Regions from separate parts of the Nocardioides daedukensis genome, predicted to be linked through region 2. Evidence: riboswitches for the same ligand, from Rfam matches in the RefSeq annotation. Region 2 holds a riboswitch; the other holds the start of a gene.

Region 1 (15,671 bases), 340 kb from region 2:
CCCGGCCCAGTTGTTGCCGACGAACATCACGTCGCGCTGGGTACTCGGGGCCGGCGCTGCGGCCTCTGCTGACACCCCGCGACCGGGGTCGGCGGTCAGGAACCCGGTGCCGAGGACGGCAGCAGCGAGCAGGGCACAAAGTCCAGTGGTACGTCGCACAGCGTGGCGGCTCCTCGTGGGGAATCAGGTGACTCAGCAACGAGTGAGCCGGCCGCTGGCTACGCCCCGGGCTGTGCCGCGCCTTCCTCGGGACGGGACGCCTCGTCCTCGATCCGATGGGCCCCGACCCAGGTGAGGCGACCACTGAGTGAAACGAGCACCTGCTCGCCGAACCGTGTGGTCCGGGTCGCGTGAGCGGTGGCGGTCAGGCGAGCCCGCCCGACACGCACGTGGACCGCGATCGGGTCCTGGCTGAGAATCTGGCTGTATGGTCCAGGACCGGGCCTGCCCATCTCGGCCAACGTCATGCAGTCGCTCCCAGCTCGCCCGGGGACGCCTCGATCGGCATCGCAGCGTCCCGCAGGACGATGTCGATGGCGGGTGCGAGCCCATCGGCGCGCAGCATCATCGCGTCGAAGGACGGCACCCCGTGGACCGCGAGCCGACCGCCCACCGCATGGGCTTCGTCGGCCAGCCTGTTCAGGAGGCCTGCGGCATGCGGAGGAAAATCGGTGCAGTGAGCCAGGTCGAGGACCAAGCTCGTGCAGCCTTCGGCAAGGGAGTTCTGCAGCAGCGTTCCGAGCTCTGCGAGATCGGACACGCTCAGCACTCCGGCTCCCGCCGCAGTGGCGGAGCCGGACACGCGGTTGAGGTCAAAGTGCACCTCCCGAGTCATTGGCTCGGCCTGCCCTGAGGCGATGACGCCTGCAGGGCGTTGCAAGGGATGCAATGGACGGCTCAGAAGACCCGGCGGCGCGTGCCGCCGATCGGGACGACGTTGAGGACGAGGCCGACGAGGATCAGGATGATCCCGATGGTCTTGAGGATGCTCAGGCCGGAGACCAGCAGGCCGAGGATGAGAAGTACGACGCCAAGAATGATCATTTTTTGTCCTCTGTTCGGTTGATGTCTGCGGTGTCCGTGATGCGCAGGTGATCGGGGGTGAAGCCGTGCTTGACGCCCCACAGGATGGCGTTGGACCTGTTGGCCACATCGATGCGGCGATAGCAGGTCCGGATGTAGCTCTTGATCGAGTTGGGTGACAGGCCCATGCGGTCAGCGATGGCCGCGTTGTCGAAGCCCTGGGTGATCAGGGCCAGCACCTCGGCCTCGCGTTCGGTCAGGCCTTCCTCGCGGCCGGGCCAGTCACCGCCGGTGGCGGCGGCACCGCTGTGCGAGGGCTTGGGTGAGACGACGACCTGGCCTTCGTGGATCTGCTGGATCGCCTTGACGAGCTCTCGGGCCGGCAGCCCCTTGGACAGATAGCCACACACCCCGTGGGACATGGAGTCATCAGCCAGGTGCGGCGTGAAGTTCCACGTGTAGACCGCGACCCGCTCGACCTCCGGGTTGGCGATCAGCCGCCGGATCTCGTCGCGATCGCCCTGGGTGGCGGCGAACGTGTCATACAGCGCGACGTCGACCGGCCTGCCGACGCGCTTGTTCGCGTCCAGCTCCACGATCGACACCTCGGAGGTGTAGTTGCGCAACATGTTCGCCAGCCCACGAATGACGACTTCGTAGTCATTCACCAAGGCCACCGTTATTGCACTCATACCTACGACGCTACGGTGCGTGTCTACACCCCTAGGGGTGTAGAGCCTCAGACCCCGGCCCGGTCAGTCCTCGATCTTGCCGATCGGCTCCCGCTTCTCGGCCTGGAACCTGTCCTCCGTGCGCCCAAGTGCCCAATAGCCCGACAGCGAGATGTCCCCACGCGGCACGCTCCGCTCGCGGAGCAGCGCACGGATCGCCTTCATCGACTCGCGCTCACCATGGGCGAAGACCCCCACCCGACCCTCGGGCCACGGCGTCGAGGCGATGCTGGCTGCGAGCAGTGACGGGTCACTGCCGGCAGGGGAGTGGAAGAGCCAGCGCAGCTCGACACCCTCGGGCGCGGGCAGGTCGATGACCTCCACGGAGTCCTCTACGACCAGGTGCGCGACGCCGCGAGCATCCGCGGGCAGGGCCTCGAAGGCGGAGCCGATCGCGGGCAGCGCCGAGGAGTCCCCGGCAAACAGGTGCCAGTCGACCGTCGGGTCCGGTGACCACGCGCCGCCCGGGCCGGAGAAGCGGAGTACGTCGCCTGCTTGCGCCGATGCCGCCCACGACCGGCCAGTCCCTGGTCGCCGTGCACGACGAAGTCGATCGCGAGGCGCTGCGCGGCCGCATCCACCCAGCGCAGCGTGTAGGTCCGCGTCACGTCCTCGAACTGGATCTTCACGTAGTGATCTGTCGACCCGTTGTCGGTGAGCTGGGCAAAGCCGGACCCGCCCGCGACCACCCGGACCAGGTGCGGACTCAACCACTCGGTCGACTCCACGACCAGCTCGACGAGGGGACGTGCCGGGCGCGCGGGACGCTGCGGGGTGCTCATGGCTCCATCCAACCAGTGCCCGTCAATCGCCCCGGGCCACCAGGCCGAAGGCTGGTGATGAGCCATTGGTCAGGTCGGTGACGTAGGCTCAACCCTTGTGGCAGGCACAGACTTCGACGCAGAGATCAAGCAGCTCCGGGCAACGATGCACACCATCGAGCAGGTGCTCGACCTGGACTCCATGCGCGAGGAGATCGCGGACCTCGGCGAGCAGGTCGCCGCGCCCGACCTGTGGGACAACCAGGACAACGCCCAGCGCGTGACCGGACGTCTCTCCATGCTCAACGGTGAGCTCGATCGCTTCACCAACCTCGCTGAGCGCATCGACGACCTCGAAGTCCTCGTCGAGATGGGCCAGGAGGAGAGCGACGCCGACACCATGGCCGAAGCCGAGCGCGAGCTCGGCAAGACCCGCGCCGCCGTCGACGCACTCGAGGTGCGCACCCTGCTCTCCGGTGAGTACGACGCCCGCGAGGCGCTGGTGATCCTCCGCGCCGGAGCCGGTGGCGTGGATGCCGCCGACTTCACCCTGATGCTGATGCGGATGTACACCCGCTGGGCCGAGCAGCACAACTATCCGGTCGAGGTCTTCGAGACCTCCTACGCCGAGGAGGCCGGGCTCAAGTCCGCCACCTTCGCCGTGCGTGCGCCCTATGCCTACGGCACTCTGAGCGTCGAGGCCGGCACCCACCGCCTGGTGCGGATCAGCCCCTTCGACAACCAGGGCCGACGCCAGACCAGCTTCGCCGCGGTCGAGGTCGTCCCGGTACTCGAGCAGACCGACGAGATCGACGTACCCGACGAGGAGATCCGCGTCGACGTCTATCGCTCCGGCGGTCCCGGCGGCCAGTCGGTCAACACCACCGACTCGGCGGTGCGGCTCACCCACATCCCCACCGGCACCGTGGTCTCCTGCCAGAACGAGAAGTCCCAGCTCCAGAACAAGGCCAGCGCGATGATCGTGCTCAAGGCCAAGCTCCTCGCGTTGAAGAAGGCCGAGGAGAAGGCGCACCTCGACGAGCTCAAGGGCGACGTCCAGGCCTCGTGGGGGGACCAGATGCGCAACTACGTGCTGAACCCCTACCAGGTCGTCAAGGACCTGCGGACCACCTTCGAGTCGGGCAACCCGCAGGCGGTCTTCGACGGAGACCTCGACGGTTTCCTCGAGGCCGGCATCCGCTGGCGTCGCGGCGCCGACCAGAACAGCTAGTTCGCCTCGGCAGTCGCAGGTTTGACCCGTTCCATGCGCGGGCAATGAACGTGCATGCGAAAAGCCCTCTCCGGAGTCCTCGTCCTGACCAGCGCCAGCATCCTTGCTCTGGGCACCGCCGGTACGGCGCACGCCAGCAGGGCCTTTTGGTTGGGCGAGGTGCTGCATGGCACCAACACAGTCGACCGGATCAACGGGTACGGCGGCAACGACACGATCTTGGGCTACGACCTGCACGACGAGCTTCGGGGCGATCAGGGCGCGGACCACATCTACGGTGGGGACGGCGACGACCAGATCTACGGTGACGCCGGGGACGACCGTCTCTACGGTGGGCCCCGCTACGACACCATCGACACCGGATCCGGTCTGGACTACGTCCATGCCGGTCCCGGACAGGACATGGTTGTCGTCCGCCGTGGTGTCCACGCCGACACCGTCCACTGCGGCACCGGGCGGGACGAGGTCTACATCAAGGGCGCCGGCGCCAACCCGCGGCTGTACGGCTGCGAGGTCGTCCACCGCTGAGGTCCTCAAGCAGCGGGGGAGCTCGCCGCCTGCGCTGCCTCCACGCACCACTCGCCGGCACTCGCGCGCAGCTCGGGGGCAGGTGCCTTCGCGTCCGGGACGCTGAGCGAGCAGGACAGCCAGGCATCGACGAACAGCCCGGCGTACGTCGCCTGCGAGCCGTCCTCGGTCCGGCACACGCTGCCGACGGCCGGGGAGCCGAACCCGCCACCGGCGTTGGGCGTGCAACCGGTCCGCTTCTTCTTCGCATCCGCCACCAGCGACTCGGCCCGCGCCGGTGGGACCTGGGGGACGAACACCCAGGCCCGCGCGATCCGGCCGTCGGCGCCGACGAACGTGCAGTTGAACTCGTGGCTCACGTCCTTCACGCCGTCGGTCAGGGTCGCCGACTCGCCGTTGCCATAGTGCCGTGTCTCCTCGACCGTGCCGACGGACGCGGCGACTGCCTCGTCGGAGAAGCGCTCGCAGAAGTCGCTCCGGTCCACCCGCACCGACGAGGCGTCGAACTCGGCCAGGCTGGTGGGCTCGTGACCTGGCTCCTTCTCGGCGTCGTCCCCGGAGCACGCCACCAACAAGGGGGACAGGAGCGCAACGGTCGCCGCGGCAGGAAGGAGTCGGCCGAGGAAGGACATGGCCGAAAGGCTATCCCCACGCCCGGCGGCCTCCCAGCAACACCACCGCCGACACCACGGGCAACACCACGGGCGACACCACGGCGTACGCCGCCTCCCCGATCGACCTTGGCCCCTCACCTAGACTCCATCCAGTGATTCGCTTCGAAAAGGTCACCAAGACCTACCCGGGCCAGGCCCGCGCAGCCCTCGACCAGGTGTCCGTCGACATCGAGAAGGGCGAGTTCGTCTTCCTCGTCGGCCAGTCCGGCTCCGGCAAGTCGACCTTCCTGCGCCTCACTCTGCGTGAATATCGCGCCACGTCCGGTCGTGTCTACGTCGCCGGCAAGGAGATCAGCCGGCTCGCGGGGTGGAAGGTGCCCCGGCTGCGCCGCCAGATCGGCACCGTCTTCCAGGACTTCCGCCTGCTCCAGAACAAGACCGTCGCCGAGAACGTCGGCTTCGCCCTGCAGGTGATCGGCAAGCCGAAGTCCACCATCGACAAGGTGGTGCCCGAGACGCTCGAGCTGGTGGGGCTGGAGGGCAAGGGCGACCGGATGCCCGACGAGCTGTCCGGTGGCGAGCAGCAGCGCGTCGCCATCGCTCGCGCCTTCGTGAACCGGCCGATGATCCTGATCGCCGACGAGCCCACCGGAAACCTCGACCCCAACACATCGGTCGGCATCATGAAGCTGCTCGACCGCATCAACCGCACCGGAACCACCGTCCTGATGGCCACCCACGATGCCGGGATCGTCGACCAGATGCGCAAGCGGGTCATCGAGCTCGAAGGCGGCAAGGTCGTGCGCGACCAGGCCCGCGGCATCTACGGCTACCAGAACTAAGAGGAGCCCCCACTCATGCAGCTTCGCCATGTCTTCTCCGAGCTCCGACAAGGACTCCGGCGCAACCTCACCATGCACATCGCGGTGGTGCTGACCCTCTTCGTCTCGCTGACCCTGGTCGGTCTGGGCGTGCTCCTGAACACCGAGGCCAAGAAGACCGAGGAACAGTTCGGCAGCCTCAACCAGATCACCGTCTTCATGTGCAACAAGCAGATCCAGGGGCAGAACTGCTCCGGCAAGGTCACCGACGCCCAGAAGGACGCGATCCTCGAGGCGGTCAAGAAGAACCCGGGCACCGACGGCTATCGCGTCGAGTCCCAGGAGACCGCCTACGAGAAGACCAAGGAGATCTTCTCCAAGGACCAGAAGGCCACGCTGCCCTCCGGCTTCGGACCCGACGACCTGCGCGAGTCGATCTGGATCGACCTCAAGGGCCAGGACGACGCGGAGAGCGTGATCAGCGCCGTCCAAGGACTCGACGGCGTCTACTACGTGCGCGACCTGCGCGACGAGGTCCGTCCGATCTTCAAGGCCATCGACGTCCTCGAGAAGGGCGCGATCGGTGTCGCCGGCTTCCTGATCTTCGCCGCGCTGCTCCTGGTCGCGAACACGATCCGCCTGGCCGCCTTCGCGCGTCGACGCGAGATCGGCATCATGCGACTCGTGGGCGCCTCCAGCCTCTACATCTCGCTGCCGTTCCTCCTCGAGGCACTGGTCACGGCGTTCGCTGGTGTGGCGATGGCAGCCGGTGCGCTGGCCGTCTTCATGCAGCTCGGGATCAAGGACGGCGTGGAGCCCCAGATCACCTTCCTGCCATGGGTCGGCTGGGGTGACTATGCGCACGCGGTGGTGTGGGTTGCGGTCATCGGTCCACTGCTCACCCTGATTCCGACTCTCCTGTTGACGCGCAAATACCTCAAAGTCTGACCCGCGTCGTCTAACGTCGAGTCGTTCACTTCCCCGAACAAAGGCTCCAACTGTGTCTCGCTACTTCCCCAGCGATGACCGGCGAGGCCTCGTGGCACTGCTCAGTGCCGCGTTGGTCATCATCGGTCTGATGCTCGCCCCGCTCGCGCAAGCCGACGACCTCAAGGACAAGCAGCGCGAGGTCAAGAAGCAGAAGACGCAGGCGCACCACGACCTCGACGAGTCGAGCACGGAGCTGCGGCAGGCGACCATCAACCTGCGCCGGGCCCAGAAGAAGCTGGACACCGCGCAGGCCAAGCTGGGGGAGACCCGCGGCGAGTTGTCCGCCTCCAAGGCGCGCGACGTCGCCGCCCAGGCCGCCCTCGACCAGGCCAAGGCCGACCTGAAGTCCGCACGCGAGGAGCTCAAGAAGGGTGAGCGCCGCGTCGAGTGGAAGGCCGAGAAGGTCGCCGACCGAGTCGCCGCGACCTACGAGAAGGGCGACCCCCGCCTCGCCAGCGTCACCGCGGTGCTCAGCTCCCAGAACCCCGGCGACCTGACCCGCAGCCTGGCTGCCACCGACGCGATCCTGGACAAGGAGAACGCCGTCCTCACCGAGCTCGAGGCCGCCAAGATCCTGCTCGGGGTCAAGGAGACCAAGGTCGAGGAGAAGAAGGAGAAGGTCGCCGCGAAGCGGAAGGCCGCCGCCGACAACCTCAAGCTGATGCGTCGCCTCGAGGCGAAGGCTGCCAAGGAAGAGGCGGCAGTCGCCTCGCTGGTCTCCGACCGTTCGACGGTCGCGGCAGCGGCGCAGAAGGTGCGCGACCGCGACAAGGCAGTGCTGGCCACGGTCGAGCGCGAGGACGCACGCATCCAGGGGATGCTGCGCAAGCGCGCCGCCGAGGCCCGGCGCAAGGCCCTCGCCAGCCGGGCCGCCAAGGCTCCGCGCTCCTCAGGCGGCTATCTCAGCTATCCGGTCAACGGCCGGGTGACCTCGCCCTACGGCTACCGGGTGCACCCGATCTATGGCTACACCTCGCTGCACGACGGAGTCGACTTCGGCGCAGGTTGCGGGCAGCCGCTCTATGCCGCGGCCAACGGCGTAGTGGTGGAGAAGTACTTCCAGTCAGCCTGGGGAAACCGGTTGATCGTCGACAACGGTTACCAGCGCGGCCATGGCTTGGCCACGATCTACAACCACGCGACCCGCTACACCGTCTCGGTCGGCAGTCGCGTCACCCGCGGTCAGCTGATCGGCTATGTCGGCACCACCGGGTGGTCGACCGGCTGCCACCTGCACTTCACGGTGATGGTCGATGGCGCCCCCACCAACCCGATGAACTGGCTGTGACCCAAACCGGTTGCCGCACCTGAGACAATCATCGGTATGCCACGTGAGCAGGGAACCAAGATCGTCGCGCAGAACAAGAAGGCGCGGCACGACTACCACATCGAGACGACCTATGAGGCCGGCATGGTCCTGGTCGGCACCGAGGTGAAGTCGTTGCGCGCCGGCCGGGCGTCGCTGGTCGACGGCTTCGCCGAGGTCGACAACGGCGAGGTGTGGTTGCTCAACGTGCACATCCCCGAATACACCCAGGGCACGTGGACCAACCACATGTCGCGCCGCAAGCGCAAGCTGCTGCTCAACCGCGTCGAGATCGACAAGATCGAGCGCAAGGTCAGCGAGAAGGGCCTGACCCTGGTCCCGCTGTCGCTCTATTTCAAGGACGGCCGCGCCAAGGTCGAGATCGCCCTGGCCAAGGGCAAGAAGTCGTGGGACAAGCGGCACACCATCGCCGAGCGCACCGCGAACCGTGAGAAGGAGATCGAGGTCGGGCGCAGGCTCAAGGGCATGCGGTGATCGACACCCTCGACCGGCTGGGCATCCCCGGCCTCTTCGACCTGCACACTCACTTCTATCCCGAGCCGATGGGCACCAAGGTGCGTGCCGTGTTCGAGACCGCGGGCCCGCTGATCGGTCGGCCCTGGCCGTTGCGCTATCGCGGCACCGACGAGGAGCTCGTCGAGACGCTGACGGGGTTCGGCGTACGCCACTTCTCCCAGCTCACCTATGCCCACCGCCCGGGGATGGCCGAGTTCCTCAACGAGTGGTCGGTGGGCTTCGCGCAGCGATTCCCCGCCGCCCTGCGCTGCGGCACGTTCTTCCCCGAGCCGGGTGCCGCCGACTACGTACGCCGTCGGATCGAGGCCGGCGTCGAGCTCTTCAAGGTGCACGTCCAGGTGGGCGCGTTCTGGGTCACCGACCCACTGCTCGACGACGCCTGGGGCGTGCTGGCCGAGGCCGGGACCCCGATCGTGCTGCACGCCGGTTCGGGCCCGGTGCCGACCGAGTTCACCGGCCCGGGACCCGTGGAGACCCTGCTCGAGCGGCACCCGCGCCTGGCCCTGGTGATGGCCCACCTCGGTGCTCCCGAGTATGCCGAGTTCATCGCGATGGCCGAGCGCTATCCCAACGTTCGCCTGGACACCACGATGGCGTTCACCGACTTCTTCGCCGAGATGGGCGGGCCGTTCCCGGTCGAGCTGGAACCACGCTTGGTCGACCTCGCCGACAAGGTGCTGCTGGGTTCGGACTTCCCGAACATCCCCTATGACTACGCCCACCAGATCGAGGCGATCGAACAGCTCGGTCTCGGCGACGAGTGGCTGGCCCGGGTGCTCTGGCACAACGGCGCCGAGCTCTTCGGTCGCAGTGACCAGTGACGGTCATACGTGACGCAGGACAATCCCGTTGGGGAATGAATGAGCCGTGGCGTAGGGTTGAGACGTTGACAATTCAAGAGGGGCTGATCGGTTTCGACTTGGGACGTTAGTTCCAGGGGAAGCGGGTCGAGAAGCCAGCGTCATCTCGTAAACGATCGCTGGAAAACTATAGTTGCCGACTCTAAGCGCAACGACTTCGCTCTCGCTGCCTGAGCAGTGATCGAAGGGTCAGACCGGGCATCCGCCTTCGTCCCGGACCCTGGCCTCATTCAGAAGGCTTGCTGATCAATTCCTGTCAGGAGGATTGATCGGGACTTTTTCCTGGCTGAGCCTGTCGGCGACGTGTCTGTGCGAGCGCCGGGGCCGAGAAAAGCGACATCACTGACTGCACCCGGAGAAGACCTGGTTCGACGCTCGAGGACGCGGGTTCGATTCCCGCCAGCTCCACCAACCACAGGTCCGCCACGGCGGACAGCCCTCTTGAGACGAACAGCCGCCCCGGTCACCCGGAGCGGCTGTTCGTGCTGCCCCACACCTCACTGATCTGACGCAGGGGTGTGTCGTGAGGCACAATGAAGCGCATGCGTCTCGGAACCCGCAGCCCCGCATCCGTCCCCTCAGCCCTCCCACCGATCCTGGTGGCCCTCGTCGTCGTGCTCGGCCTGTTCGCCGCGCCGATCAGCGCCCACGCCGACGAGCCGAGCCCCACCCAGGCTGAACCGTCGGATACGACCGATCCGAGCGACACCGCTGAGCCGAGCGAGACGCCGGAGCCGAGCGACACCACCGAGCCCTCCGAGAGCACCGACCCCTCCACCGATCCCACGCCCGAGCCGACGCCGTCCGAGGACGAGCCCTCCACCCCGGAGCAGAAGTCCCCGACCGCCCCGAGCGCGGACCAGCTCTCGACCACCCTGGCCATGACCGCCACCGCGGCCCGAGCCTGGGAGGAGACGACACTGACGGTCACCCTGACCGACGCGAACGGCTCCCCGGTCCCCGGCGCGACCATCGACGTCGTACGCCGTGCCGGCGACGGCACCACGCCTGTCGCCGCGGTCACGACCGCCGCCGATGGCACGGCCACCACGACCGCCACCCAATACCGCGCCAGCTCGGTGAACACCTTCGTGGCCAACTTCGCCGGCACCGACACCCACACGGCCTCCTCCTCGGACGAGGTCACCGCGAAGCTCACCGCCTGGGCGAGCTCGATCTCGTTCTCGATGCCCACCTATGTCTATGACGAGCACTCCTCGACGCTGAAGGTCACTTGGCGGACCTCCGCCGGCGACCCGGTCACCAACGGGCTGGTCCAGTTCGACCGCCGCTCTGGCTCGACCTGGAAGCGGATGAAGTCGGTGCGCACCAACTCCAAGGGCGCTGCGCAGTGGGTCACCAAGATCCGCATCGACAGCAGCTGGCGGGCCCGCGGGGTCGGGGTCAGCTGGGTCAAGTCGGACACGAGTGCGTCGCGGTGGATCGACAACCGCCCCCGGATGACGCCGGTGAAGCTGCCGTCCTCGGCGCCGAAGCCGACCAAGCTCCCTGCGCAGCCGCGGGCCACCAAGACCGGTGCCGACCTGGTCATCCGCACCATCCCGCGCTCGGTCTGGAACAACATGACCGGCATCAGCTGGCGCAGCGGGTGTCCGGTCGGACGGTGGTCGCTGCGGCTCGTTCAGGTCAACTACTGGGCCTTCGACGGCTATCGCCGCCGCGGCGAGATCGTGGTCCACGAGGACGCGGCCCGCAAGGTGGGCAAGGCGTTCTCGTCGATGTATGCCCGCAGGCTGCCGATCCGCAGCATGTATCGCGTAGACCGGTTCGGCTACAACTCCCGGCTGAACGGTGCCGATGACTACAAGTCGATGGCCGCCGACAACACCTCTGGCTTCAACTGCCGCACGGTGGTGAACAAGCCCGGGGTGCGTTCGCCGCACTCCTACGGCGGGTCGATCGACGTGAACCCGTGGGAGAACCCCTACCGCTCGGCCACCGGCTACACGCCCAACTCCTGGTGGCCCTACCGTTCCCACTCCAAGGTGGCGTGGCGCAACTCGAGCCACATCGTGGTGCGCGTGATGAACTACAACGGTCTGCGTTGGACCTACGGCGCCGGCGACCTGCACCACTTCGACGCACGATGAGGCACACGCAGGCTAGATTTCGCGCATGATTGCCTTCCTCGTGGCCGGGCTCGTCCTCGGCGTCGTTGCCCGCACCCTGGCCGGGGGTCTGCGTGACCCGCAGGTCTACCTCACCGTCCCCGCAGCCGTGGTCGGAGCCCTTGTCGGTGGGGTGGCGACGAATGCGCTGCGCGGCGACGACTGGGGTGACCTCAACGTGGTCAGCTTCGTCGCCGCGGTCGTGGTCGCGCTGGTCGTGCTCGGCCTGCTCGAGGGCGGTGTCGGGCGACGGTCCCGCGCATGACCTGCGTCTTCTGTGCCATCGCCAACGGTGAGGCCGAGGCAGACGTGGTGCTCGAGACCGAGGACCTGATCGCCTTCCTCGACCGGCGCCCGGTGTTCAAGGGTCACGTGCTGCTGGTGCCGCGCGAGCACGTGGTCACCCTGCCGGACCTGCCCGCAACGCTGCGCGACCCGTTCCTGGCCGCGGGGCAACGCCTGGCCACCGCGGTCGTCGAGGCACTGGGCGCCCAGGGCAGCTTCGTGGCGATCAACAACACCGTCTCGCAGTCGGTGCCGCACCTGCACCTGCACGTCGTACCCCGCACGAAGGGCGACGGCCTGCGTGGGTTCTTCTGGCCGCGCACGAAATATGCCGACGGAGAGCCGGGGGAGTACGCCGCCCGCCTGCGCGCGGCACTAGGCTGAATCCGTCACTGAACCTCGAACCTAGGAGAACCAGATGGGTCGCTTCGACGGGCGAGTTGCCGTCATCACCGGTGCCGCACGCGGAATCGGATTCGGGACCGCGCAGCGCTTCGCCGAAGAGGGCGCCGCGATCGCGATCGTGGACCTCGACGAGAGCGCCGCGGCCGAGGCCGCCGGCAAGGTCGGGGCGTCCCGCGCCATCGGCATCGGCGCCGACGTGAGCAACGCCGACTCAGCCGAGGCCGCCATCGAGCGGGTGGTCAGTGAGCTCGGCGGCATCCACATCCTGGTGAACAACGCCGGCATCACCCGCGACAACCTGCTCTTCAAGATGACCGAGGACGACTGGGACCTGGTCATGGGCGTGCACCTCAAGGGCGCATTCCTGATGACCAAGGCCGCCCAGAAGCACTTCGTCGAGCAGAAGTACGGCAAGATCCTCAACCTCTCCAGCGTCTCCGCCCTGGGCAACCGGGGCCAGGCGAACTACTCGGCCGCCAAGATGGGCGTCCAGGGGTTCACCCGGACCCTGGGCATCGAGCTCGGCCCGTTCGGCATCAACGCCAACGCGATCGCACCGGGCTTCATCGCCACGGAGATGACCGACGCCACGGCTGCTCGCCTGAAGATGGACGTCGACGAGTTCCGCGCCCTGAACGCCGAGGCCAACCCGGTGCGCCGCGTCGGATATCCGGCCGACATCGCCGCCGCAGCGGCGTTCCTGTGCTCCGACGAGGCCTCCTACATCACCGGCCAGACGCTCTATGTGGACGGCGGGGCGAAGCTCGGCTGACCTGACCTGTGGCGTGTCGTTCGCCACAGGCTGAGCCTGGAACCGGGCGTGATCGGGCCGATCACGCCCGGTTCTGGCGTTCGTCGACTGGAAATCTGCCAGCACACCTGCCTACGGTCTGGGCCGCACAACTCAACAACGCATTTCGGACAACGCCGAGTCCTGCCCCGTCCGACAATGCGCCATTGACCTCAATCAGATCGAGGGGCAGGAGTGGGGGACCCACAGGTTCCACGCGCAAGCGAGCCCAGCTCGCAGCGCTCGGGGTGAAGTCACCATCTGGTGGCAGAGCACTTTCCAGCTCCAACCCGACAGCTCACCTCACAGGCGTGGGAAAGGAACACCGCCATGCCTGCGATTTCTCGCATGCTCAAGCACGCCCGCATCCTGCTCGTACTGCCCCTCCTCGTCTCCGGCCTCGTCGTGACGACCCAGTTCGTTGCTCCGCCCGAGGCGGACGCCGCCTCGGCGTACACCAAGAAGGTCGTCAAGCGGAAGATCGCCGACGGCTACCGGATCGCCCGCAAGCAGGTCGGCGACCCCTACCGCGCCGGCGGCAACGGCCCGAGCTCTTTCGACTGCTCCGGCCTCGTGCAGTACTCCTTCAAGAAGGCCGGCTTCAACGTGCCGCGCACTTCGGACCAGCAGGCGAAGTACGCCCGCAAGATCAGCAAGCGCTGGATGCGTCCGGGCGACCTGGTCTTCTTCCACAACGGTGGCGACGTCTACCACGTCGGCATCTACACCGGGAAGGTCGACGGCAAGGTCGTCGTCCTGCACTCCCCGCGCAGCGGCCAGGACGTCAAGCGCGAGAAGGTCTGGACCAGCTCCTGGTTCCCCGGCACCCTGCGGGCCAGCTGACCCAGCACACAGCATCGCAAAGGCGCGCCTCCCGTGAATCGGGAGGCGCGCCTTTCACAATGGGTCGGTCCAATGCCTGTTGATCGGAGTTCCTTCGTGCGTCGTGCCCGCCTGACCGTTGCCGTGACTGCAGCCGCAGCTCTCCTCCTCGCCGCGTGCGGTGGGGGAGACGAGGACGGCTCGTCCGCGCCCGAGGAGAAGGCGGCCGTCAAGGACCTGGCCTCGCAGGCGGCGCTGGCCGCGGTCTGGCCGCTGACCGGTCTCCCGGTCAAGGACGGCGGATCGGCGATCGAGGAGCACCCGGTCTACGTGGTGAAGATCGACAACACTCCGAGCAGCAGCCCGCAGGTAGGGCTCAAGACCGCCGATCTCGTGGTGGAGGAGCTGGTCGAGGGCGGCAGCACCCGACTGGCCGTCTTCTACTACTCCAAGCTGCCCAAGGAGGTCGGTCCGGTCCGGTCCATGCGCGCCTCCGACATCGGCATCGTGAAGCCGGTTGCGGGTGAGCTCGTGACCAGTGGTGCCGCAACCCGGACCTACGGCCGTCTGCGCGACTCGAAGGTGACCTGGCACGAGGAGGGCGCCAAGGGCGTCTACCGCAACCGTGGACGCAGGGCTCCCTACAACGTGTTCGCCGACCTCACCTCGCTCGCGAGCGGCGCCAAGGGCTCCGGCGAGCGACCCGATGACTACCTCGAGTGGGGCGACTCGACAGACCTGCCGACCGGCAAGCCCGCCAAGTCGATCGAGGCCCGGTTCTCCGGTGGCCACACCTCCCGCTGGACCTACGCCTCGGGCCGCTACGGCCTCGACGGCACCTTCGCCGCGCAGGGCGACGAGTTCAAGGCCGACAACGTTCTGGTCATCAGGGCCACGGTCGGCGACGCCGGCTATCGCGACCCCGCAGGCAACCCGGTGCCGGAGACCAAGTTCGAGGGCAGCGGCCAAGGCGTGCTGTTCCACAAGGGCAAGGCGATCCAGGTGACCTGGCACAAGAGCGGCCTCGACGGGCAGCTCCGACTCAAGACGAGCCAGGGCGGCGCGCTCAAGGTGCCGGCCGGACGGACCTGGATCGAGCTCGTCCCGACCGACCAGAACGCCGGCGTCACCTTCCGGTGACGGGGTCCTCCAGCTCCACTCCCTGATCGACCAGGGAGCGCATGCCCTGGAGCATGAACGCGATCGCGGCCTCGACGCGGGCGCCGGTCTCCTCCGGCTTCTCTGACATCGCCACGCTGTCCCCGGCGCTGCTCAGCGCGCCGAAGAAGATCCGGCTGAAGACCTCGATCATCGGCTCCTCCAGCTCCCACGGGCCGGCGGAGAGGACGTTGTTGACGATGTCGAGGACGATCGCGAACGACGAGCGCTCCTCGCGCTCGCGGAACCGCTCATAGCCCAGGACTGCGGGCCCCTCCTGGATCACGACGCGTCGATAGGTCGGGTCCTGCACCACGTCGAGGAAGGCGCGCAGGCCCTCGAGCGACTTCTCCCAGGGGTCCTGGACGCCCTTGACGGCGCGGGCGATGGCCTGGGCGGCCGATCCCTCGACCTGCTCGAAGACCGCCTCGAAGAGCGCCTGCTTGCCGCTGTAGTGGTGATAGAGCGCGCCCTTGGTGACCTGGGCGGCGGAGACGATGGCGTCCAGCGAGGTCGAGGCATAACCGTTCTCGGTGAACAGATCCGCGGCGGCCTCGACGAGGGCCCGCTTGGTGGACGCGGAGTATTGCGCCCGTCGCGAGGCTCCGGGCAGGTCCGGAAGGGTCGGCAGAGGGGGAATCAGGCGCTTCGCCGCGGACTTGCTCATTACCTCAGTCTAG
Region 2 (15,671 bases):
TCCGATGATCCAGTTGATCTCGCGAGGCTTGCGGAAGGCGCCGGTCAGGAAGACACGGGCCATGTGCACCAGCATCGAGGCGATGAAGAGCATGGCCGCCCAGTGGTGCATCTGACGCACCATCAGGCCGCCGCGGACGTCGAAGGAGATGTCCAGGGTGGAGGCGAAGGCCTCCGACATGTGCATGCCGCGCAGCTGGTCGTAGGAGCCCATGTACTGGACCTCGGCCATCGACGGCTTGAACCAGAAGGTCAGGAAGACGCCGGTGAGGAGGAGTACGACGAAGCTCCAGAGCGCGATCTCACCCAGCATGAACGACCAGTGGTCGGGGAAGATCTTGCGCAGGTTCTTCTTGGCTGCCGTGGCCAGGCCGAGTCGTTCGTCAGCCCAGCCGACAACCTTGCCACCCTTGCTGGCCTTCTTCGGCTGAGCCGCAGTCTTGCCATTGGTGGTGGCGACGGATTCGGTGCTCACTTCGAGTCACGCTCCCAGTAGCTCGGGCCGACAGGTTCAGTGAAGTCGCTCTGCGCGACGAGGTATCCGTCAACCACCTTCATCGGCAGCTGGGGAAGGGCGCGTGCTGCCGGACCGAACACGACCCGGCCGCTGTCGGCGAGGTCGAACGTCGACTGGTGGCACGGGCAGAGCAGGTGGTGCGTCTGCCGCTCGTTGAGCGCGATCGGGCAACCCACGTGGGTGCAGATCTTGGAGTAGGCCACGATGCCCTCGACGGCCCAGTTCTCGCGACCCTTGCCGTGCTTGAGGTCCTTGGGCTCCATGCGAAGCAGGATCACCGAGGCCTTGGACTTGGCAACCTGGAGCTCGGCACCCTCGAGATATTCCACGCCTTCGCGGTGGTCCTCCTCGTGGTGCAGCGGGACCAGGCCCTCGGGCTGGGCGTTGACGAGGTCGCCGACCTCGAGGTCGGAGGGACGGATCGGCGTGCCGATCACATCGCGCACGATGCGCGTGCCCTCCTTCCAGACGGTCTTCTCCAGCGTCTTGCCGGGCAGGGGACCGAGGTCGCGCAGGCCGACGATCAGGGGGAGGCCGACGAAGCCGAGCGCACCGAGCAGGGTGTTGCGGACCAGGGGGCGCCGAGCGATGCCCGACTCCTCGAGTCCGGCCTGCAGGGCGGCGAGGGTCTCCTCGCGGTCCTCCTCGGAGGAGGCAGCGGGGTGACGCAGCTCGGACATCTCGACGTCACTCATGAGCTTGCGGGCCCAGTGGATGACGCCGATGCCGATGAACATCAGGGCCAGACCGAGCGTGACGCCGAGAGCGACGTTGGATGCACCGAGTCCGATGAAGGTGTCGGTCGCCTTGCGGGTCCCGTCGTCCTCCAGCTTGCCGAGGTCGAGCGTGAAGTAGGCAACGCAGAAGAGCACTGCCATCAGCATCGAGGCCAGGAAGAATCCGGCCACCTGACGCTCCGCGCGGCGCTCGGCCTTCGGGTCGATGTCGGTCGGGCGGGGCACGTGTGCCGGCAGCCCTGGGTCACGGATCGGCTCGGCGGCCGCCACCGGGAGGTTGGGGTCGTTGTGCTCGCTCACGCCTTCTTTTCCTTCTTCTCGGAGCGCGTGGTGTGCGCGGCGATCCAGTAGGCAAACGCCACCAGTCCGCCGATGCCACCGATCCACGCGAACATGCCCTCACTGACCGGTCCGAGACCACCCAGGCCGAAACCGCCGTAGCCCGGGTTGTCCTCGAGGGAGTTCAGGTAGGCGATGATCGCGGCCTTGTCCTCGGGCGGGATGTTGCCGTCGGAGAAGTTGTCCATGTTACCCGGACCGACCTGCATGGCTTCGTAGATGTGCTTGTCGGAGGTGTTCTGCAGGCTGGGCGCGACCTGGCCCCACGGCATGGCGCCGCCGGAGCCCTCGAAGTTGTGGCAGGCGGAGCAGTTCGCGAGGAACAGCTGACCACCCTTGACGATCGCCTCCTGGCGCTCGTCACCCTCGAGGCCGAGCTCATAGTCGCTCTTGGCCGGGATCCGCGGGCCGGGGCCGAGCGAACCGACGTACTTCGACAGCGCGAGGATCTCGTCGTCGTCGTAGACCGGGTGCTTGGCCGGGCCCTGCTGGCCCGGGTTCTGCAGCGGCATGCGGCCGGTGCCGACGAAGAAGTCGACAGCGGCCTCGCCAACGCCGACCAGCGACGGACCGTACTGGCCGTCTGCGCTGGTGATGCCTTCACCGTTCTGTCCGTGACAGAAGGAGCAGCCGACCAGGAAGAGCTCACGGCCTTCTTGGATGAGCTCCTCGTCGGACTTGCTGGTTCCCTCGGCCTGGGCCGGGGAGAACATCGCATAGAGGCTTCCGGTGAACAGCAGCCCGAGCAGCAGGACCATCAGGCCTGCGAGGGGTCCGCGACGCAGGCGGGAAAGCCGGCCGGCGGAGCGATTCAGGAGACGCACGAAATCAGTCCTAGATCTCTCGGTGCTACTTGATCAGGTAAATGGTGGCGAACAGACCGATCCACACCACGTCGACGAAGTGCCAGTAGTAGGACACGACGATGGCGCTGACGGCCTGTTCGTGGGTGAACTTCTTGGCCAGGTAGGTGCGGCCGAGCACGAACAGGAAGGCGATCAGCCCGCCGGTCACGTGGATGCCGTGGAAGCCGGTCGTCAGGTAGAACGCCGAGCCGTAGGCATTGGCCGGGATGGTGAGGCCGTGGTGGATCAGCTCGGCGTACTCAAGGGCCTGTCCGCCGATGAAGACGGCTCCCATGATGTACGTGAGGATGAACCACTCGCGCAGTCCCCAACCCTTCACGTTAAAGACCGAGCCGGAGCGCCCAACCTGCCCGCGCTCGGCCGCGAACACACCGAGCTGGCAGGTCACCGAGGACAGCACCAGGATCGAGGTGTTCACCGAGGAGAACGGGATGTTGAGAAGCTCCGTCTGTGTCTCCCACAGATCCAGGCTCTGGGCCCGGATGGTGAAGTAGGCAGCAAAGAGCGCAGCAAAGAACATCAGCTCACTAGAGAGCCAGATGATCGTGCCCACGCTGACCATGCTGGGACGGTCATGATGCCCGTGTAGACGGGACGCCGGAATCGCAGTTGCAGTCGCCACGGACCTCATTATGGCGGTAACCGAACCGGAGGGCACCCCGACCCCCTGAAGTTGAGCGTCATAAAGTTCACACTGTGCTGTTTTCCGCCTCAATACCCGCCCTCGTGAGCGATCCCGACCTGCCGCGGTTCACTTTCGCAAGAGTGTTCACCGAGTGGGGCCTGGACCCGTTCCTGTTCATCGGAACGGTGTGGGTGACCGGTTTGTACCTGATCGGCGTCGTCGTCCTGCACAGGAGAGGGGACCGGTGGCCGATCGGGCGGACCCTGGCCTTCGTCGGCGCGGGCATGGGCGGCTTCGTCTTCGCGACCTCGTCGGGAATCTCGGCGTACGACACCACGCTGCTGAGCGTGCACATGGTGCAGCACATGATCCTGTCGATGTGGGTGCCGCTCTTCCTCGCCCTCGGTGCGCCGGTGACGCTGGCCCTGCGGACCCTGCCGGGCAGCACCAAGGCCGGGCCCCGTCGCTGGTTGCTCGCGGTGCTGCACTCGCGAGTGGTGAAGGTGCTCTCATTCCCGCTGCTCGCCTTCGCGCTCTATGTACTCTCGCCGTGGGCGCTCTACTTCACCGGTTGGTACGACGCCTCACTCGACTCGGTTTTCGTGCACGAGATGATGCACATCCACCTGGTGCTGGTCGGGTCGCTCTTCTTCTGGCCGCTGATGGGGATCGACCCGATCCCCGGCCGGGTCGGCTACCCGTTCCGGCTGCTCCTGGTCTTCCTGACCCTGCCGTTCCACGCCTTCCTCGGCGTGACGATCATGAGCCAGGACAACCTGATCGGCGAGAAGCATTATCTGCTGTTGCGCGAGGGGCCGATGGGGGACTGGTTGCCCTCGATCGCCGCGGAGCAGAATCTCGCCGGGGGGATCCTGTGGGCCTCGGGTGAGCTGGTCGGAGTGGTGTTCTTCGCGACCCTGTTCGTGCAGTGGGTCCGCTCCTCGATCAAGGAGGCAAAGCAGGTGGACCGGCGCCTGGACCGGCAGGAGTCGCGAGCCGCCGCGACGCGACGCCCGGCGGACGGCTAGCATCGGGCCCGTGACCAACACCACTCCGCTCCAGATCCTGGTCTACAGCGACGACGTGGACACCCGTCAGCAGGTGATCCTCGCGCTGGGCCGCCGCCCGCACCCGGAGCTGCCCGAGTTCGAGTACGTCGAGGTGGCCACCGAACCCGTCGTCATCCAGCACATGGACGCGGGCGGGATCTCGCTGGCGATCCTCGACGGAGAGGCCGTCCCGGCCGGCGGCATGGGCATCGCGAAGCAGCTCAAGGACGAGATCTATCAGTGCCCGCCGGTGCTGGTGCTGACCGGACGCCCGCAGGACGCGTGGTTGGCCACCTGGTCGCGCGCCGAGGCGGCGGTCTCCCACCCGATCGACCCGATCGAGCTCGCCACCTCCGTGGTGAATCTGTTGCGCTCCAAGGTGCCTTCGGCATGACGGCGCCGACCTGGCCCGACGTCCTCACCACGGTCGTCGGTCGCTCAGACCTGTCGGTCGAGCAGACCCGTTGGGCGATGGGTCAGATCCTCGCCGGCGAGGCGACCCCTGCCCAGGTGGCCGGCTTCGCTGTCGCGCTGCGTTCCAAGGGAGAGACGGTCGACGAGGTCGTCGGCCTGGTCGAGGCGATGTTCGAGAAGGCAGCGCCCCTGTCCATCCCGGGTCGCAGTCTCGACATCGTCGGCACTGGTGGCGACCGGTCCTTCTCGGTGAACATCTCCTCCATGTCCGCGATCGTTGCCGCGGGCGCCGGCGCGCAGGTCGTGAAGCACGGGGGTCGCTCCGCCTCCTCCAAGTCCGGCTCCGCGGATGTGCTCGAGGCGCTCGGCGTACGCCTGGACCTCGACCCTGCCGGGGTGGAGCGGGTGCTGGCTGCCGCTGGCATCACTTTCTGCTTCGCGCCGACCTTCCACTCGGCCCTGCGCCACGCCGCCGTGCCGCGCAAGGAGCTCGGGATCGCGACGTTCTTCAACCTGCTCGGACCGTTGGCCAACCCTGCCCGTCCGGCTGCCCAAGCCATCGGCTGCGCGGATGAGCGCCTCGCCCCGGTCCTGGCCGGGGTGTTCGCGAAGCGGGGTGTCGACGCGCTGGTCTTCCGCGGCGATGACGGGCTCGACGAGCTCACCACCACGACCACCTCCACGATCTGGGCAGTGCACGGTGGGCAGGTCGAGCGTTCCACGCTCGACCCGCGTGACTTCGGCCTGCCGCTCGCCACGGCCGAGGACCTGCGCGGTGGAGACACCCAGCACAACGCGGACGTCGTACGCCGCCTCCTCGACGGCGAGCAGGGCCCGGTCCGGGACGCGGTGGTGCTCAACACGGGCGCGGCCCTGGCCGTGTTCGATGGCGACCTCGATGACCTGCCGGCCAGCTTGGCGTCCGGCATCGAGCGGGCCAGGACGGCGATCGACTCCGGTGCTGCGAAGGCGACCCTGGAGAAGTGGGTCGCGGCCTGCGCGGCTGGCTGAGGTCAGTCCGAAGGCCGCAACACGGTCACGCCGTCTTCGGAGCGGACCACTGACCAGTCGTCACGCTGCTCAAGCGCATAGGCGAGCGGTGAGTCCGTTCGGAGGATGGCCAGGTCCGGCTCGATGGATTCCACGGCGTCGTCCCACTCCGGGTTGACCCGCACCAGGTCGATGTTCCGGTCGAGCTCTTCTGTGGTGTAGATGTCGCCATACCCGCTGAGGACGAAGTCGAGGTCCGGGTGCTCCCACATCAGGTAGCCGCCCCATTCCCAGTCGTTCAGCACGACGGCGCCGTCGGGCAGCGAGGTGAGCTCATCTTCTGACCAACTCGGCAGGTCGGGACCGACCTTCAGCGTGTGTGGTGTGACCAGGGCGAGCACGACCAATGTCACTACCCAGCCAGCCCAGGCCCAGCGCTTGTCGGCCGTCCTGGCCGACTCCTGCGCCGGAACGATTCGCATGATCGACGCTGCGGCGATCGGAGCCACCAAGGCGGCGGCCACGGGGACTGTCCGCATGGAGTAGAGGCACCAGGCGCCGGCAAGGAGCAGCAGCAACCCGTGCAGCCAACTCGTTTCGCCATGCCTGAACCAGATCAGCAGGACCAGGGCCAACAGTGCGGACAGGACGAGCGGTTGCAGGTCCGTGAAGTGCGTCGGTCCCCACTCGGCGAAGTATTCGCTGCGAGAACCGATCGTCGCGATCTCCCTCAACAACCCGGGACCGACCGGCGTCAGTAGTACGGACCCGGCGGAAGCGATCGGGACCACCAGCGCTCGAAGCTGTCCGGGCTCGCGGCGATCGAGGGCGATCCCGAGTGCAGCGACCACCCCGATGACCACTCCCACGGTCCACATTCCGTGCAGGCTCGACCACGCCCAGGTCAGCGGAATCAGCCACCAGCGGAGTCGGCCATCACGGGAGGTGGCCAGCCAGGCCGAGACCGTGACAGTGATCAGGATGTAGCTGAACACCTGGGGCCTGGCGGAGAGCCCCTGCGATGCTGCGATGAACGCGACGGCGGTGACGCACGTGGCGACCAGAGGTGTGGCCCAGCGCCGGCAGGCCAGGTAGAGGACCAACACGAAGGTGCACATTCCGAGACCGGAGAGCCACGCAACGGCCGCAGTGCCACCCCAGCTCTCCAACCAGGCCATAGTCATCTGTGCTGCCCACTGGGTGGGGACCCAGTCCCGGGTCCCGAACTCGGTCACGCTTCCCGGATCTCGGATGCTCCAACCCGCCTGGAACTCGGCACCGAAGCGCAGGTGGAAGAAGGTGTCGTCGTTGGTCAGCCGCAGTGCCGCAGAGCGGCCCGCAGCACCGAACAGGACCAGCAACGCGCACACCGGGAGCACGTTGCGGATGAGACGGGTCACCAAGTCAGGTCTCGGGCTTCCCGCTACGTCCTCCGGCACCCCGAAACGATCTCACGGTCGAGGTGTCCCTGGTTGTTAATCGACCTCAGAGGTCGAACGTGAAGCTTCCGGCGGTCCGTGGCCGCCGGCCAGTCGGTGAGCGTCAGTCCAGGCCGAGCGAGAACGCCGACTCCAGGTCGTGCTGGGAGTAGGCACGGAACGCGATGTGGGTCTCGGTGGAGACGACTCCGGGGACCTTGTTGAGCCGGTCCGCGACGACCGAGGCGATCGCGTCGTGGTCCTTGACCCGGATCATCGCGATCAGGTCGATCTGGCCGGTCACCGAGTAGACCTCGCTGACGCCCTCCAGGGCCGCGATTTCCTCGGCGACCTCGGGGATGCGGGCGACGTCGGCGTTCACGAAGACGATGGCTGTGATCACGGACACCACGGTAGCGGGTCGCGTGGCGGGTCAGCGGGCAGGCTGATGTACGGGGGAGATGCCCCGACGGTCGTCAAAGGGGGCCAGCTCCTTGCGGGACTCGTTGACGGCGTCGTGAATGGCCAGGTGACGACGGGCTCCACCGACCGGGCAGGTCCACTCGCCGTCGACGTCGACGAGCCGGATGCCATCGCTCTCGAGCCAGTTCAGCAGCTTCTCGCTCTCCTCTGCCGTGGCAGCGGGGATGGGTCCCGGTCCGGTGGCGACCGACTCCGAGGAGAGACGCAGTTGATCGACGAACGCGTGGGCGTCCATGCCGGGCGGGATCACGCCAGCGCCTGCCAGCCGCCCGTGACGGATCACGTGCACCGTCCATCGACCGTCGTCCTCGCGCCGCGCGGCCACGAGCTCTGCGCATCGGGAGAGGGCGGAGAGGCGCTGGGTCCGCGCGGCAGCTCGCAGGAACGTGGCCAGGCGGTCGCGGTGGATGCCGGCCTCTTCGAACCGTTCGTCCTTGGCCAGGCGTTCCATTCGTTCGGTGATCACGTCGACGACGTCGTCGGGGCTGCGCAGCAGCGTGTCTCGCAGTTGCCGCACCACCACGGCATAGGTGTCGGAGTCCACGCTGCCGTCGCAGGGGGCCAGGCATCGTCCCATCTCGGCGACCACGCAGGCAGAACGTGAGGGTTCTCGGGGCAGCCTGTCGGTGCACTGGCGGATCGGAAATGTCTCGTGCAGCGCCGCGAGGCACCGCTCGGCCGCGTTCTTCGACGCGAACGGACCCAGGTAGTCGGCGTCGTCATCGAGCACCTTGCGCACGAGCGACAGTCTCGGCCAGGGCTCCCGGGTCAGTTTGATGAAACGCACCTTCTCCGGAAACCGAGAGCGGCGGTTGTACCGAGGTTTGTGTTCGGCGATCAGCCGCAATTCCCGGACCTGGGCCTCAAGCGTGGTGGCGCACTCGATGCCGGTGACCACCTCGGCCAGACGCACCATCTCGCCCATCCGGGACCGCGTCTCCGATGCCGTGAAGTAGGAGCGGACCCGGGTGCGGAGGTCTCGCGACGTTCCGATGTAGAGGACGCGATCCTGTCGGTCCTTGAAGAGGTAGACACCCGGCGCGTGGGGGAGCCGCTCGGCCAGGTGGCGCTTCTTGCGCTGCGCGGTGGTGACCTTGGAGGAGAAGGTCTGCAACTCCTCGATCGTGTGGACACCGAGATTGCCCAGTCGTTCCATCAGTCCGTGCAGGACGTGGACGGTGGCCTGGGCATCGGCCAGGGCCCGGTGGTTCGGCGTCGTCGGACTGTTGAACAGAGCGGCCAGGGAGGACAGCTTGCAGTTGGGGGCATCGTCCCGCGTGATCACACGACGGGCGAGCTTGGCCGTGTCCAGCACCTCGAACGGCGGCCACGGACGCTCTTGCTGGGCGGCGAAGTGTCTGAGGAAACCGACGTCGAAGGGGGCATTGTGGGCGACCAGGACGCACCCCTCGGCGAACTCCAGGAACGCCGGCAGTGCCGAGTCGATCGAGGGAGCCTCGGCGACCATCGAGTTGGTGATGCCGGTAAGCACGGCGATGAATGCCGGGATCTGGTCGTGGGGATTGACCAAGGTCTGAAACTCGCCCAGCACCTCGCCGCCTCGAACTTTCACGGCACCGATCTCGGTGATCATCGACCCGCCCGCTGCCGACCCGCCGGTGGTCTCGAGGTCGACGACGCAAAAGGTGATGTCGCGCAGCGGCCGCCCGAGCTCGTCGAAACTGCGTTGCGCCTCCCACTGGGGAGGCCCACTCTGGATCGATCTGGGTTGGACCGCGCTGCTCATGTTCCAGACGCTAGACGTGGGCACCGACAAACCGGTTCAGCCGCGCCCCATAGGCTGGGGATGATCCATTCATCAACCTCGAAGGAGTCCCCGTGACCGCTCAGATCCCGAACACCACCAACCGTTGGCGGTGCGGTGGATGCGGAAACCTGACGCGCTTCGATGTCACGCGGACCCGCAAGACCGATGAGTACTGGCACTTCGACCTCTCCGGTGAGCCGGTCATCGAGTCCACCGACGTCAAGGCCGAGAGCGTCGAGACGGTCACCTGCCGCTGGTGTGGACGCGACGACGCGATCGAGCTGATCGACCGCAACGACGCAGCGGTGGCCGAGGACCCGGCCAAGGACTGAGCGAGATGACCGACGGCGTGCCGACTCCCGGGCCGATGCCCGAGGCAGTGCGGTCGCGCCTACTCAACCTGGCCTCACAGGCGTTGCCACAGATCGCCGATCTGCCGGCATCGGTGCGCAAGGTGGCGACGTTCGCGCCGGCACGCCGCGCCAAGCTTGGTGGCTCTCTGATCGCCTCCGCGCTCGAGACCGACGACGAGTTCCGCGTCCATGTGGCCAAGCAGGTCGGTCTCGAGATGCCGGCGCTGACCGAGGCGGTCGGCTCCGGCGTCGTGCCCCAGGCCGCCGATCCCGTGGACCTGGCCGTGCTGCTCTGGCTGAACCGTCCCGAGGGGTGGGTTGCCGAGTATGACGCCGTGGTGGCGCGTCTCGAGACCGTGGTCGGGCCGGTGGAGAACGAGAAGGTAGCGCGACTCGAGACCCGCCTTGCCCAGGCGGACCGGACGGCACGCGAGGCGAAGGCAGCGCACAAGGCGGCGGTCGAGGAGCTGAAGGCCGAGAACGCGGCGCTGCGCCGTAAGTTGGGGGAGGCGCGTGCATCGGTCCGGTCGGCCTCGACCGAGGCTGAGCAGACGGTGACTGACGCGGCAGCCCACCGGGCAAAGGCCGAGGCGGCCCGAACCACGGCAGAGGCCGAGGCTCGACGCCTGCGGACCCAGCTCGAGGAGGCGCAGTCCGCGCTGGCTGCTGTACGCCGTGAGACACGGAGCGATCGCGACGAGGCGACCCTGCGAGCTCGGCTCCTGCTGGACACGCTGCTCGACGCGGGCCAGGGCCTGCGCCGAGAACTGGCGCTCCCGACGCTCAGCGGCGCCCCCAGTGATCGGGTGGAGGCGGACATCGCCCGAGCCGGCACCCGCGACCCCTCGGGAACAAACGCGATGGGGCCGGCCAGTCCGGCCCTCCTGGAGCAGATGCTGTCGATGCCACGCGCTCGGCTGATCATCGACGGTTACAACGTGAGCAAGACCGCGTGGCCCGACTCCACCCTGGAGGCGCAGCGGATCAGGCTGCTCAACGGGCTCGGTCCGCTCGTGGCCCGTACCGGCGCAGAGACGACTGTGGTCTTCGACGCCGCCTCGCAGACGACTCGCGGGATCGCCAACGCTCCCCGGGGGGTGAAGGTCCTGTTCAGTCCCGAGGGCGTGATCGCCGATGACGTGATCCGAGATCTGGTCGACGCCGAGCCCCAGGGGCGGGTCGTGGTGGTGGTGAGCACCGACCAGGAGATCGTCAGCGACGTACGTCGTGCCGGCGCGCGGGCAATGTGGTCAGCGGCCCTGATCGGCCTGCTCGCCCGGTGATCGGAGGGCATTGTCAGTCCCTTCTGTCACAGTCCGTGCCATGACCCTGCGAATTGACTGTGACACCTGTGAAGTGCGCGGCCTGGCCTGCCACGACTGCGTCGTGACCGTCCTGCTGGGGCCGCCGCCCGAGCTCGCGTTCGATGATGACGAGTGCCGTGCGCTGGACGTGCTCGCCGAGTCCGGCCTGGTCCCACCCCTGCGGATGGTGACTCCGCTCGCCGGCCCGGAGGTCGAGTCCGCCTGATGTGACCTACGCCACGTGAACTTTCTCGACGTTGTCCACGACATGGGCCGCAAGGGTTTGCCGGTGGGTGCCGCCGCGACTAACCTGAGCCCTTGGTGCCCGTACCAGTTGGTCATACCGGACCGGCTCGGGCGCCGCGCCGAGTTTGCAGCCGTGGGCGGGGAAGTCTTTCGGTTGCGAAGCCGGGGAACCACACACCCCTGGGGTGAATCGCGTGCGAGGCGGAAATCCCGTGGAGCGCGTGTAGGGCTACTTTGGGCCCGAACCCGACAGCTCACCTGGTAGGCGTTGGACAAAGAGGGAGTACGTCCGCTCAATGCACCACGGACGGAAGCGCGCCGTTGCGGCGCTGGCCAGCACCACGGCCATCATTGCCATCAGCCTGATGCCCGCCGCTCCCAGCAGCGCGGATCCGGACGTTGAAACCGTCCGCAAGAACGTCGACAAGCTCTACCATCAGGCCGAGGTCGCCTCTGAGCGTCACAACGACGCCAAGCTGAAGCTCGATGACCTGAAGGCCGACCTCGACGCCCTGAAGGCGGACGAGAAGGCGCAGCAGAAGAAGGTGGAAGGTCTCACCGGAGCCGTTTCCGACTCCATCGCCGCTCAATATGAGGGCCAGAGCATCTCCACCACCGGCAAGCTGGTCCTCTCCCAGGATCCCGACGCGTTCCTCGAGGACCTGACGACGCTGTCGGCCTACAACGACGTGCAGTCGCAGAAGCTCGACAGCTACACCCGCGAGGTGCGGGCGCTGGAGATCCGTCGCGAGGCCACGCAGGAGCGTGCCGAGGAACTCGCCTCGACCAAGAAGGCTCTTGCCAAGGAGAAGGCCTCCGCCGACTCCAAGCTCGAGAAGGCCGAGCAGCTCCTGTCCAAGCTGACCGCCGCTGAGCGGGCTGAGGTCGCGGCAAGCGAGAACGAGGGCACCAGCAGCAACACCTCCACGTCGCGCACCAGCGCGCGCGTTCCCGCCACCGTGAAGGCCTCTGGTCGCGCGTCGGATGCGATCAACTACGCCATCGCACAGGTCGGCAAGGGCTATGTCCACGGCGGCACCGGCCCCAGCTCGTTCGACTGCTCCGGCCTGACCATGATGGCTTGGGCCCAGGCAGGCGTGAGCCTCCCGCACTCCTCGCAGGCACAGATGGGCTCCGGCACCCCGGTCTCCATCAGCCAGCTCCAGCCCGGAGACCTGGTCTTCTACTACAGCCCGGTCAGCCACGTCGGGATCTACATCGGAAACGGTCAGATCGTGCACGCGGCCAACCCGCGCACCGGCGTTGCCTACGCTCCGGTGTCCTCGATGCCGATCAGCGGCGCCGTCCGACCCGGCTGATCAAGCTGAACACAATCGCAAAGAAGACCGGCCGTCCACTCTGGTGGGCGGTCGGTCTTCTGCTTGCCGCCGTCGTGGCGGTCACGCTGGTCGTGGTGCTGTCCGGTGACGAGTCCGGCAAGGCTCCCGTTCTGCATTCGCCCAGCGCGCGCCAGGACCTGGCAGCAGCCGCGCTGTCCGATCTCGTCGAGGCGGTCGAGAGCGACGATCGAGACGCGCTGGAGGGGGTCAGCAGTCCTGACGTTGCCAGTCGCCTGGCGGACAACGCCGCTGATCTCGAGGTCACGGACTTCACGTTGCGCTATGTCGACGAGGACCGAGGGCTGTCCGCGTCGCTTCCCGAGGGACGGTGGGCCGCCGCCGTCGATGCGACGTGGCGCTTCGACGGCTTCGACCCGGCTCCGGCCCACGCCGAGATCACCGTCGTCTTCGACGCCGACGACGAGACCGCCCGGGTGGTCGCCTTCGGCGGGGGAGAACGGCGTACGCCGCTCTGGCTGCTCACTGACCTCGCGGTCGAGCGAACCGAGGACGCCTTGGTGCTGGTGGCTGCCGATTCCGTGGGCCGATATGCGAGCGAGGCACGAGAAGCCGTGGCCGTCTCTGGGCGGATGCTCCCCGAGGCCGAGCAGAAGCTCGTGGTGGAGGTCCCCGACTCGGCCGCGCGACTCGACGCGATGCTGGACGCGTCGCCGGGTGACTACGCCAACATCGCCGCGGTCACCACCACCGTTGACGGCTCGCTGTCGCCGAGCGCCCCGGTGCACGTCTTCGTGAACCCCCAGATGTGGGCGGGGCTCAAGCCGCAGGGAGCGCAGGTGGTGATGAGCCACGAGGCTGCCCACGTGGCGACGGGGGCAGCCGTGACCTCGGGGGTCCCGCTCTGGTTGCTCGAGGGCTTTGCCGATTATGTGGCGTTGCGGGACGTGGACGTCCCGGTCGCCACGTCGGCAGGACAGATCATCAAGAAGGTGCGCGCCGATGGTGCGCCCAAGGCCCTGCCCGGGAGGAACGAGTTCGACACGCGGACCACACACCTCGGAGCTGCGTACGAGTCCGCCTGGTTGGTGTGTCGGGTGCTCGCGAAGACCGGGTCGGAGGACGCCCTCGTTGCCCTCTATGACGATGTCTCGGCCGGCACGTCGCTCGCGGACGCGCTGAAGGATCACTTCGAACTGAGCGAGCGCGAGCTCGTCGATCTGTGGCGCACCGAGCTGGAGGACTTGGCGAGATGACGTTGCACCGCAAGGTCTGCTTGGCCATGGTGCTGTGCGGAGCCGTCGGGTTCGGCGCGCTCGCTCTGGCCCTCGTGCCGTGGAACCCAGCCTCCGGCGGATGGCCGGAGCCCGCCAGGGCGAGTGATGTCTTCACCGCGGAGCAGGTCAGCAGGGGAGAGGCCTACGCGAGATGGACCCGGATCCTGAGCTGGTCGGCCCTGCTGGTCTCGGTGGTGATCTCCTGCTGGCTCGGGTTCACCTCGCGCGGCGCCCGGCTTCTCGGGGGGGCGCACGTCGAAGTGGCCGCTCCAGGTGATCGGCCTCAGCGCGGTCATCCTGCTGATCGGTCAGGTCGCGACGTTGCCCTTCTCGTTGGCACTTCGTCAGCGGCGGGTGGACTACGGGCTGACCGAGCAGACCCTGGCCGACTGGAGTATCGATCTGGCCAAGAACTATCTACTGGGGCTCGCGGTCACCTCGATCGCGCTGCTGGTCCTGGTCGGATGTGCGCGACGCTGGCGAACCTGGTGGCCGGCGATCGCAGGCGGAGCCTGCGCCGGCCTCGTGCTCGCTGGGTCCTATGTCTATCCGGTGCTGGTCGAGCCGCTCTTCAATGACTTCTCATCGATGCCGGACGGTGACACTCGTTCGCAGATCCTGGCACTGGCCGACGATCAGGGCGTGGCGGTCGACGACGTGCTGATTGCCGACGCATCACGGCGTACGACGACGCTGAACGCCTATGTCTCCGGCTTCGGGGACACGCGCAGGGTCGTGGTCTATGACAACCTCATCGAGTCGCAGCCCGAGGACCAGGTCCTCTCGGTGGTCGCCCACGAGCTGGCGCACGCCAAGCACGACGACGTCCTGGTCGGCACCGGGCTCGGTGCATTCGCAACGTTGATCGGTGTCGGCCTGCTCGGGCTGATCGCCTCGAGTGCTCGGGTGCGGCGCAGGTCCGGGGTCGGGGGCCTGGATGATCCTAGGTCAGTCGCCCTGGTGCTCGGGCTGATGACGGTGGCCACCTTGTTGGCCAGCCCCGTGCAGAACACGATCAGTCGTCACGTCGAGCTCAGGGCCGACCTGGATGCGCTCCGGGTGTCGTCACCGGAGGCGATGGTGGACCTGCAACGAGACCTCTGCCTGCGAGCCGTCTGTGATCCGACGCCGCCGGCATGGTCGCAGTTCTGGTTCGGGAGCCATCCGACCGTGTTGGAGCGCGTCACGATCGCCGGCTAGTTTCACCAGTCCGGAAGCGTGAACAGTCCGGCCACAGCGCCGCCGAAGAGTTGCAGAGCGCCAAAGATCACAGCTGCCACCAGGGCCAGAAGAAGGGCGTATTCAACGGCGGTGGCGCCGGATTCGTCGTTCACGAGTTCGCCTTGCTCTAAATGCCGACTGCGGCCACGGATGATGAATTCCATGGCCGCAGTCCTGACTTGCGAAGATGCTCAGCTGCCGGTCGTGGTGGTCGTGCCGCCGGGCAGCTTGTCCGTGATGGAGGTGAACGCCGAGCTGATCTCCGTACCGAGCGTGACGACCACGCCGATGATCACGGCTGCGATGAGCGCGACCAGCAGCCCGTATTCGACGGCGGTAGCACCCTCTTCGTCGCGCTCGGCAGTCATGAAGGCCATGAACTTGCAGTAGAACTCGATCATTTCAATCCCCTTGTTTGAGCGAACCCACATGTTCGGTGATAGTCCCCGAGCCCCCCTCGACTCGAATACCAGCATCCTCGCTCAGGAGCGGTGCAGGTCACATCGGGATATCAGCCGCAAGGGCATAGTCAATTCGGACTACTGGGCCGGTGGCCCGATCAGGGGGTGACCGAGGAGAGCAGGTTCATCCGCATCGCGGTGACCAGTGCCTGGGCGCGGTTGGTCGCGCCGAGCTTCTGGTAGATCTTCGCGATGTGCGTCTTGGCCGTGGACTCGCTCATGTAGAGCTGGCGGGCGATCGCGCCGGTGCCCAGTCCCTCCGCCAGGAGCGAGAGCACTTCCTGCTCGCGCTCGGAGAGGCGGGGG

Evidence for each region. Region 2 has a riboswitch for cyclic di-AMP ahead of BJ980_RS04795 (C40 family peptidase). Riboswitches for the same ligand answer to the same signal wherever they lie in the genome.
Region 1: it holds a riboswitch for cyclic di-AMP, as region 2 does, so the genes downstream of both, BJ980_RS06565 (C40 family peptidase) here and BJ980_RS04795 (C40 family peptidase) in region 2, are expected to answer to the same signal.

Annotation. Positions count from the first base shown of each region.
Region 1 is NZ_JACCAA010000001.1:1,322,528-1,338,198, reverse strand. Features, by position in the region: gene BJ980_RS06660 (YncE family protein) at 1-159, opposite strand, end outside; gene BJ980_RS06655 (hypothetical protein) at 219-467, opposite strand; gene BJ980_RS06650 (STAS domain-containing protein) at 464-760, opposite strand; gene BJ980_RS06645 (hypothetical protein) at 898-1,044, opposite strand; gene BJ980_RS19420 (LuxR C-terminal-related transcriptional regulator) at 1,041-1,691, opposite strand; gene BJ980_RS18890 (siderophore-interacting protein) at 1,779-2,147, opposite strand; gene BJ980_RS18885 (siderophore-interacting protein) at 2,087-2,536, opposite strand; gene prfB (peptide chain release factor 2) at 2,634-3,746, shown strand; gene BJ980_RS06625 (calcium-binding protein) at 3,801-4,274, shown strand; gene BJ980_RS06620 (hypothetical protein) at 4,280-4,906, opposite strand; gene ftsE (cell division ATP-binding protein FtsE) at 5,041-5,730, shown strand; gene ftsX (permease-like cell division protein FtsX) at 5,746-6,657, shown strand; gene BJ980_RS19415 (peptidoglycan DD-metalloendopeptidase family protein) at 6,710-7,987, shown strand; gene smpB (SsrA-binding protein SmpB) at 8,024-8,500, shown strand; gene BJ980_RS06595 (amidohydrolase family protein) at 8,497-9,363, shown strand; RNA gene ssrA (transfer-messenger RNA) at 9,443-9,813, shown strand; gene BJ980_RS06585 (M15 family metallopeptidase) at 9,945-11,513, shown strand; gene BJ980_RS06580 (hypothetical protein) at 11,539-11,796, shown strand; gene BJ980_RS06575 (HIT family protein) at 11,793-12,200, shown strand; gene BJ980_RS06570 (SDR family NAD(P)-dependent oxidoreductase) at 12,235-12,993, shown strand; cyclic di-AMP (ydaO/yuaA leader) riboswitch at 13,164-13,336, shown strand; gene BJ980_RS06565 (C40 family peptidase) at 13,342-13,854, shown strand; gene BJ980_RS06560 (DUF3048 domain-containing protein) at 13,951-14,973, shown strand; gene BJ980_RS06555 (TetR/AcrR family transcriptional regulator) at 14,960-15,658, opposite strand.
Region 2 is NZ_JACCAA010000001.1:979,242-994,912, reverse strand. Features, by position in the region: gene qcrB (cytochrome bc1 complex cytochrome b subunit) at 1-474, opposite strand, end outside; gene qcrA (cytochrome bc1 complex Rieske iron-sulfur subunit) at 471-1,553, opposite strand; gene qcrC (cytochrome bc1 complex diheme cytochrome c subunit) at 1,550-2,416, opposite strand; gene ctaE (aa3-type cytochrome oxidase subunit III) at 2,442-3,089, opposite strand; gene BJ980_RS04840 (cytochrome c oxidase assembly protein) at 3,185-4,111, shown strand; gene BJ980_RS04835 (Rv3143 family two-component system response regulator) at 4,122-4,526, shown strand; gene trpD (anthranilate phosphoribosyltransferase) at 4,523-5,557, shown strand; gene BJ980_RS04825 (hypothetical protein) at 5,560-6,936, opposite strand; gene BJ980_RS04820 (Lrp/AsnC ligand binding domain-containing protein) at 7,079-7,357, opposite strand; gene BJ980_RS04815 (DEDD exonuclease domain-containing protein) at 7,388-9,184, opposite strand; gene BJ980_RS04810 (hypothetical protein) at 9,277-9,537, shown strand; gene BJ980_RS04805 (NYN domain-containing protein) at 9,543-10,841, shown strand; gene BJ980_RS04800 (hypothetical protein) at 10,882-11,088, shown strand; cyclic di-AMP (ydaO/yuaA leader) riboswitch at 11,226-11,391, shown strand; gene BJ980_RS04795 (C40 family peptidase) at 11,405-12,427, shown strand; gene BJ980_RS04790 (hypothetical protein) at 12,502-13,662, shown strand; gene BJ980_RS04785 (M48 family metallopeptidase) at 13,957-14,883, shown strand; gene BJ980_RS04780 (Flp family type IVb pilin) at 14,886-15,068, opposite strand; gene BJ980_RS04775 (Flp family type IVb pilin) at 15,096-15,305, opposite strand; gene BJ980_RS04770 (response regulator transcription factor) at 15,464-15,671, opposite strand, start outside.